One region of the Hypnocyclicus thermotrophus genome, then DNA from elsewhere that is predicted to be linked to it. Evidence: riboswitches for the same ligand, from Rfam matches in the RefSeq annotation. Region 1 holds a riboswitch; the other holds the start of a gene.
What was found. Region 1 has a riboswitch for glycine ahead of EV215_RS04220 (alanine/glycine:cation symporter family protein). Riboswitches for the same ligand answer to the same signal wherever they lie in the genome.
Positions count from the first base shown of each region.

Region 2: it holds a riboswitch for glycine, as region 1 does, so the genes downstream of both, EV215_RS04800 (ACT domain-containing protein) here and EV215_RS04220 (alanine/glycine:cation symporter family protein) in region 1, are expected to answer to the same signal.

Region 1 is NZ_SOBG01000003.1:141,366-145,810, reverse strand. It holds gene dnaB (replicative DNA helicase) at 1-998, shown strand, start outside; gene EV215_RS04225 (peptidase U32 family protein) at 1,025-2,239, shown strand; glycine riboswitch at 2,286-2,359, shown strand; glycine riboswitch at 2,362-2,421, shown strand; gene EV215_RS04220 (alanine/glycine:cation symporter family protein) at 2,544-3,890, shown strand; gene EV215_RS04215 (GGDEF domain-containing protein) at 3,919-4,445, opposite strand, start outside.
Region 2 is NZ_SOBG01000003.1:261,788-266,232, forward strand. It holds gene EV215_RS04785 (efflux RND transporter permease subunit) at 1-546, shown strand, start outside; gene EV215_RS04790 (outer membrane lipoprotein-sorting protein) at 558-1,289, shown strand; gene EV215_RS04795 (hypothetical protein) at 1,302-2,384, shown strand; glycine riboswitch at 2,463-2,540, shown strand; glycine riboswitch at 2,543-2,602, shown strand; gene EV215_RS04800 (ACT domain-containing protein) at 2,713-2,991, shown strand; gene EV215_RS04805 (PFL family protein) at 3,014-4,384, shown strand.

The DNA of each region.
Region 1 (4,445 bases):
TATTAAGAGAACTTATAAATGTAGGTAATAAAGTAGTAGAATTAGCACAAACAGGATATGAAGAAGTAGATAGTATTTTAGATAAAGCAGAAGGTCTTATTTTTAAAATCTCTGAATCTAAAGAAAATAAAGAAGTAGTGAGTATAAGTAGCTTGGTAAATGAAGAATTTGAAAGACTAGAAAAAGTAGTAAAAAATAGTGGTGCAACTACAGGTATATCGTCTAATTTTAAAGAATTTGATCAAATGACTTCTGGATTTCATCCTTCGGATTTAGTAATAATAGCAGCAAGGCCAAGTATGGGAAAAACAGCTTTTGTACTTAATTTGGCTTTAAATGCAGCTTTAAATGAAAATAAATCAGTTTTAATATTTTCACTTGAGATGTCAAATTCTCAAATATTTCAAAGATTATTAGCAATTGAATCAAAAATTCCATTAAATAAAATAAGAAATGGATTTATTTCAGAAGATGAATGGGGACATATAGCATTAGCTACTGGGAAATTAGCTAATACAGATATACAAATAGCTGATGTACCTAATGTTACTGTACTTGAGATACGTGCTATGGCTAGAAGACTTAAAGCTGCAGGTAAATTAGATATGATACTTATAGATTATTTACAATTGATAAAAGGATCTGGTAGAACAGAAAGTAGACAACAGGAAATCTCTGATATCTCAAGATCATTAAAAGGTATAGCGAGAGAGCTAGATGTACCTGTAATAGCTTTATCACAGTTATCGAGAGCTCCTGAGCAAAGAGCGGATAGAAGACCAATGTTATCAGATTTGAGAGATTCTGGAGCAATAGAGCAAGATGCAGATATGGTAGTATTTCTGTATAGAGATGAATATTATAATGAAGATAGTGAAGATAAAGGTTTAGCAGAAATAATTATAGGAAAACAAAGAAATGGACCTGTTGGAACAATAACTTTAAAATACTTTAATGAAATAACAAAATTTGCAGATTATACAGCACAAATTAAATAACTTTAAAATTTAGAAAGGGTAAAAAAATGAAAAAAGCGGAATTATTAGCACCTGCTGGAAATATGGAAAAATTAAAAATGGCATTTCATTACGGAGCAGATGCATGTTTTTTAGGTGGAAAATTATTTAATCTAAGATCTGGAAGTAATAATTTTTCAAATGAGGAGATAAAAGAGGCAGTTGAATATGCACATAATATAGGGAAAAAAATATATGTAACATTAAATATAATAGCTCATAATCAACAAGTAGATATGATGGTTCCATATATTAAATTTTTAGATGAAGTAGGAGTAGATGGAGTTATAGTAGCTGACCTTGGAGTATTTCAACTTGTAAAAGAAAATAGTAATTTAAAAATAAGTGTGAGTACTCAAGCAAGTAATACAAATTGGCGATCAGTAAAAATGTGGAAAGAACTTGGTGCAAGTAGAGTAGTGCTTGCTAGAGAAGTTTCACTAGAAGAGTTAAAAGAAATAAGAGATAGAGTGCCAGATATTGAAATAGAAGCCTTTGTACATGGAGCAATGTGTATATCAATATCAGGGAGATGTCTATTAAGTAACTATATGACAGGAAGAGATGCTAATGGTGGCGATTGTGCACAGGCGTGCAGATGGAACTACAATTTGGTTGAAGAAAAGCGACCAGGAGAATATTATCCAATATATGAAGATGAGACAGGAACACATATATTTAATTCAAAAGATTTATGTACAATAGAATTTATTGATAAAATACTTGATATTGGAGTAGATAGTTTAAAAATTGAAGGAAGAATGAAAGGGATATATTATGTAGCAAATGCTGTAAAAATATATAGAGAAGCATTAGATAGCTATTATAGTGGAAATTATCAATATAATCCAAAATGGTTAGAAGAATTACAGACAATAAGTCATAGATTATATACGCATGGATTTTATTTTGGAACGCCAGATGAAAGTGCTCAAAATTATAACGATAGAAATTCATATAGTCAAACACATAAATTGGTAGCAAAAGTTTTAGAAAAATTAGATAATAATGAATATATATTGGGAATAAGAAATAGATTGGAAGTTGGGGAAGAATTAGAAGTAGTAAAACCATCTAGTGAAATAGAAAAAATAATATTACCTAAAATGATAAACATGAAAACTGGAGAAGAAATTAATAAAGCACATCCTAACATGACTGTAAAAATAACACTAGAAAACGATTTAAATGTAATGGATATGATACGACAAAAAATATCTTGACACAGTAATAAAAAATTAGTATAATTGTCCGTATAATAGAATACGGTTGAAGGTATAGGGAGAGAACTTTTAAGTCACCGAAGAAGTAAATCTTTCAGGTAAAAGGACCTATATTGGACGAGCCTCTGGAGAGATCCAAAAGGACACCGAAGGAGTAACACTCTCAGGTAAAAGGACAGAGGATTTGGCAATTATAGTATTTATAATATTTTTATAGTTGTTAAATTTTAGAGGCTAAATAATTATATTTAGCCTTTTTTTATTTATAATCGTTTATTCTAATAAACATATTTAGGAGGGAAAAATGTTAGAATTACTTAACAAAATTGATTCAATAATTTGGGGTCCACCATTACTTATTTTACTTATGGGAACAGGGATATATTTAACTGTAAAATTAAATTTGCTACAAATACTAAAATTACCATTAGCATTAAAGTATATTTTTATGAAAAATAATGATAAAGAAGAGGGAGATGTATCTAGTTTTGCAGCTCTTTGTACTGCATTATCAGCAACTGTTGGAACAGGAAATATAGTTGGTGTAGCAACTGCAATAAAATTAGGTGGTCCAGGAGCTATGTTTTGGATGTGGCTAGCCGCATTTTTTGGAATGGCTACAAAATATGCTGAAGGACTTCTTGCAGTAAAATATAGAAAAATTGATGAAAATGGACAGATGTCTGGCGGTCCAATGTATTATATTCAAAATGGATTAAATAATAAAGTATTGGCAAAAATGTTTGCTATATTTGGAATAGCAGTAGCATTTTTTGGGATAGGAACTTTTGCACAAGTAAATGCAATTACAACTGCTTCTACAATATTATTTAAAGTATCTCCAACAGTTGTAGGAATAATACTAACAATTTTAGTAGCATTGGTAACTCTTGGTGGAATAAAAAGTATATCAAAAGTAGCAGAAATAGTAGTACCTGTGATGGCAATATTATATGTATTAGGTTCTTTGATAGTAATAATAATGAATTTTGATAAAGTACCTGGAGCGATAGGGCTTATATTTAAAAGTGCTTTTACTAAAACGGCAGCATTTGGAGGATTTGCCGGTTCTACACTTATATTAGCATTAAGAAGTGGAGTTGCAAGAGGAGTATTTTCAAATGAATCAGGGCTTGGATCTGCGCCAATAGCTGCAGCTGCAGCTAAAACAAATTCGGCAGTTAGACAGGGTCTTATATCTATGACAGGAACATTTTTTGATACAATTATTATTTGTTCTATGACAGGGCTTATACTGGTTCTTACTGGTGCGTGGACTAGTAAACTTAAAGGTGCAGAATTAACAAGATACGCATTTTCTATTGGTTTAAATAATTTTGGAGAAATAGTAGTTTTACTAGGATTAATATTTTTTGCATTTACAACTATAATAGGGTGGAATTATTATGGTGAAAGATGTACAGAGTATTTATTTGGTGTAAAAGGTATAAAAGGATATAAATATATATTTATAATTTTGATAGCAATAGGTCCATATTTGAAATTAGATTTGATTTGGATATTAGCAGATATTGTTAATGGATTAATGGCTATTCCAAATTTAATAGCAATATTAGGTTTACGAAAAATTATAATAAACGAAACAAATATGTATTTTAATAATTTAAAATATAGTTATGTAAACAAATAAAAAGTTCCCCTAATTTTAGGAGAACTTTTTATTTATTACTAATTGAAGTTGCATTTTTTATAAGATCATCAAATTCATCAAGACTATAAGGTGAAAGTTCTATACTGCTCATATTGTACTCTAAAATATAATCTTTTTTATTTTTTGTATTAAAATTTTCTAATTTAGATTTTATTCTTTTATAGACAATTTTTGCTTGAGGTTCTCTACATCGTGATAATGCAATAACAAATTCGTCACCACCCATTCTAAAAGCTATGTCAGAATCTCTAATAGACTCTAATAAAATTTGACCTGTTGTTGCTAACACTAAATCCCCTTCACTATGACCATAATCGTCATTTATTTTTTTTAAATTCTTTATATCTATAAAAAATAAAGTCATATAATCTTTACTTCTTTTTAAAAGTTTACGATTTAATTCAAAAATATCTATTCCACCTTGTCTATTGTATACTCCTGTTAAAGCATCATATACAGTATTTTTCTTAAGTTCATAAGATAATTTATTTGATTTTGATATATAATATGAAATCAAAAGAGATAAAAGTAAAA
Region 2 (4,445 bases), 120 kb from region 1:
AAATTTTTAACTGAAATAGATAATGTTAATAAAAATAATAGTGGTACCGCTAAAATATTTATTAAAGTTGTTGAAGCCGAAAAAACTGAAGGAAAAAAAGTTCTTATTTATACTGTTATTGCTATATTTATAGTTTTATTATTTGATTTAAAAAGTTTTAAATATGCAATATTTGCACTTCTTCCTATGCTTATAACTATACTTGCTATATTAGGAATAATGGGATGGACTGGTTTTAAATTTGATGTTGTAAATATCATTGGTATTCCATTAATTATTGGTATAGGTGTTGATGATGGTGTTCATTTAATTCACCGATATTTGCAGGAAAAAGATTTATTAATTACATTTAGAAGTACTGGAAAAGCTATTACACTAACTACTCTTACCACTGTATTTGCCTTTGGTACTCTAATGTTTGCAAAATATCGTGGCTTTATTGGTTTTGGGTTTTTACTCAGTTTAGGAGTAACTCTTGCATATTTATTTACTTTATTTTTACTAGTTTCATTAATTGCTATCTTCGATAAAATAACATTTAAATAGGAGGCTTTAAAATGAAAAAATTTATTTTTATGTTTCTAATAATATTTTCAATAACTACCTTTTCTAAAACAACTATAAATGAAATATTAAAAAATATTAAAAAAAACAATAATTATAATAGTAGTTTTCAAATATCTACTATGAAAATAGAAAAAAATGGAAAAATAACATCTAGTATGATTTTTGAGTCATATTCAAAAAAAATAAATAATAATACTTTCCAATTAATGAAATTTACTTCTCCAAGTAGATTAACGGGTACATCTATACTTTCCAAAAATGGAAATACATGGTATTATAATAAAAGAACAAATAGAGTAAGACTTTTATCTAAAAGTGCGAAAAATGGAAACCTTATGGGCTCTAGTTTTTCATATGATGATATGGATTTTGATTATGAAAAAGATTTTAACTCTATTTTATTAAAAGAAGATAAAAAGTATTATTATTTAAAATTAGTTCCAATAGATAAAAATAAAAAGTATAGTTATATTATTTCCAAAGTAAATAAATTTAATTTCACCGAAGAATTGATAGAATATTATGATAAAAATAATTTTTTATACAAAAAATTAGAAATAAATGATTATACTAAAAAAGGTAATTATTTAATTCCTAAAACTATGAAAATGACTGATATTATAAATAATAAATCTACATATATTATTTCTGATATCTCTACAATAAAATTAAATATAAATATTAAAAATACTTTATTCTCAGAAAAAAACTTAAAAAAATAAGGAGCGTTAAAAATGAAGAAAAAAATAATTTTATTATCAGTATTTATGTTAATTTTTTTTAATGGTTTTGCTACTACTTCTCTTAAAACAAAATTAACAATAAATAATTCAAAAATTAAAAATTTAGAAAGCACCTCAAATAGTAAAGCTAAGTTTTTTCTTTATAACGATGATTTTGAAAACAGTTTAATTGATATTGAATATTCATTGTATACAGAAAATAATTCAAAAAATAATAAAAATTCTCTTGATTTAGCAAGAATAAAATTAGTTCAAAACAATATAGAAATTATTTTTGGAAAAACTAGATTAGGTTGGGGACAAGGTTTTAATTTTAATCCTATTGATATTTTCAATGAAACTCCTGCAGGATCTGCATTTGATTCTAATTATGAAAAAGAAGCTAGAAATAGTATAACTTTTACTAGTTACTTACAAAATGATGATAGCTTAGAGTTTGTTTACGCTGGGAATTATAATAATAATTCTATTTCTAAAGATATCGAATATGGAATAAGATATAAACAATTTATATTTAATACTGATTTTGAATTTATATATGCAAAAAGAGGTAAAGAACTAAAACCTTATGAAACATTAATTCCTAGTGATATATATGGTGCTTCTATTAAAACAACTATTCCTTATATTAATTATGGGTATTGGATAGAAGGAAACTATAGTGCAGCTGATAATATTTATACTTTTATTACAGGTATCGATAATTATTTTTGGGAAAATTATTATTTCAATATTGAATATTATCAAAATGGGTATGGAAAATCAGATAAAAATTTTTATGACAACAATGATTTAAACAAAATAAATTATAATATACCAATCGGAACAGATTATTTGATTCCATCATTCAAATACGAAATGAATGAATTATTTTCTACTACATTTTTTTCATTTATAAATATAAATGACCGTAGTTTTACTATTGGAAATAGCAGTGATTATTATTATAATGATTTAATTAGTTTTAATCTTACTGAATTTTTCTTTAATGGAGAAAAAAATAGTGAATATTATTTAACAAAATCTACTTATGGAGATTATGGAATTTCTTTTACAATAACAGCAGACTTTTAAAATTATTAATTAAAACTGTTAATGTATTTGACATTTTTTAATTAATAAAGTAAAATATATCAAAATTTAATATCACGGTTGAAGATATAGGGAGAGAACCATAATTTTGGTCACCGAAGAAGTAATACTTTCAGGTAAAAGAACCTATATTGGACGAACCTCTGGAGAGATCCAAAAGGACACCGAAGGAGTAACGCTCTCAGGTAAAAGGACAGAGGATATTTTTAAATTAGTTATTTTTAAAAATATCTTTTCTTTTTATTTGGCAGTTTTTTAACTGCTTTTTTTTATAGGCAAATAACTTTAATATATTTTAGGAGGAATCACTATGCAAGGAAAAATAGTTATAACTGTAATTGGCGATGATAAAGTAGGAATAGTTTCTGAAGTATCATTAAAACTTAAAGAATTAAAGTGTAATATTATCGATATTTCTCAAACAATTTTTGAAAACGAAATTTTTGCTATGATTATGTTAGTTGAAATAAAAGATTCTACTTTTGATTTTAATAAAATAAAAGAAAAATTAAAATTATTAGAAGAAAAAATAGGTGTAAAAGTTTATGTTCAACATGAAGATATTTTTAAAGCTATGCATAAAATTTAATAAATTTATTTAGGAGGCAAAAATGCACATTTTAGCAAATTCAAATGAAATATTAGAAACAATTAAAATGGTTGATATGCAAAATCTCGATATAAGAACTGTTACATTAGGTATTAGTTTACTTGATTGCATAAATAGTGACCATAAAAAAACTTGCGAAAATATATATAATAAAATATTAAAATATGGAAAAAATTTAGTAAATATAGCTGATGCCGTCTCAAATAAATACGGCGTTCCTATTGTAAATAAAAGAGTTTCTGTTACTCCAATTTCAATAATTGCTGGTGCTACTGATGCTGAGGATTATACTGTCTTTGCAGAAACTTTAGATAAAGCTGCAAAAGATATTGGAGTAGATTTTATTGGTGGATTTTCTGCTCTTGTAGAAAAAGGATTTACAGAAAGCGACTTAAAATTAATAAATTCTATTCCTAATGCTCTGACTGTTACCGAAAGAGTTTGTTCCTCTGTAAATGTAGGATCTACAAAAGCTGGAATAAATCTTGATGCTGTTAAAATGCTTGGTAAAACAGTAAAAGATTTAGCTTATAATACAAAAGAAAAAGATGGATTGGGTGCTGCAAAATTTGTTGTATTTACAAATGCTGTAAGTGATAACCCCTTTATGGCTGGTGCTTTTCACGGAGTTGGTGAAGGTGAAGTTGTATTAAATTTAGGAATTAGTGGACCTGGCGTTGTAAGAGCAGCTCTTAATAAAATAGATAAAAAAGCTGATATTAGCGTAATTACTGAAGAAATAAAAAAAATAAGTTTTAAAATAACAAGAATGGGAGAATTAGTAGGAAAAGAAGTTGCTAAAAATCTTGGTGTTGAATTTGGAATAATTGATCTATCACTTGCTCCTACTCCTGCAATTGGGGATAGTGTAGGTAATATTCTAGAAGAATTTGGATTAGAGTCTGTAGGTGCTTATGGAACTACTTTAGCTCTTGCTATTTTGAATGACGCAGTGAAAAAAGGTGGTGCTATGGCTGCTACTAGAGTTGGGGGATTAACTGGTGCTTTTATCCCTGTAAGTGAAGATCAAGGAATGATTGCTGCTGCTAGTAAAGGTTATCTTACTTTAGAAAAACTTGAAGCTATGACTTGTGTTTGTTCTGTTGGTTTAGATATGATAGCAATACCTGGTGATACTCCTGATTATGTTATATCTGGCCTTATAGCTGATGAAATGGCGATAGGAATGGTAAATAACAAAACAACTGCTGTTAGAGTTATCCCTGTTCCTGGAAAAAATGTTGGTGATAGAGTAGTCTTTGGGGGGCTTTTAGGTGAAGCTGATATTATGCCTATAAATTCTCTAAATTGTTCTACTTTAATTAATAGAGGTGGTAAAGTATCTCCTCCTATACAAGCAATGAAAAATTAATTTTTTTATATTGAGTGTATTAACTTTCGTATACACTCAATATTTTTTATTGGAACATTGT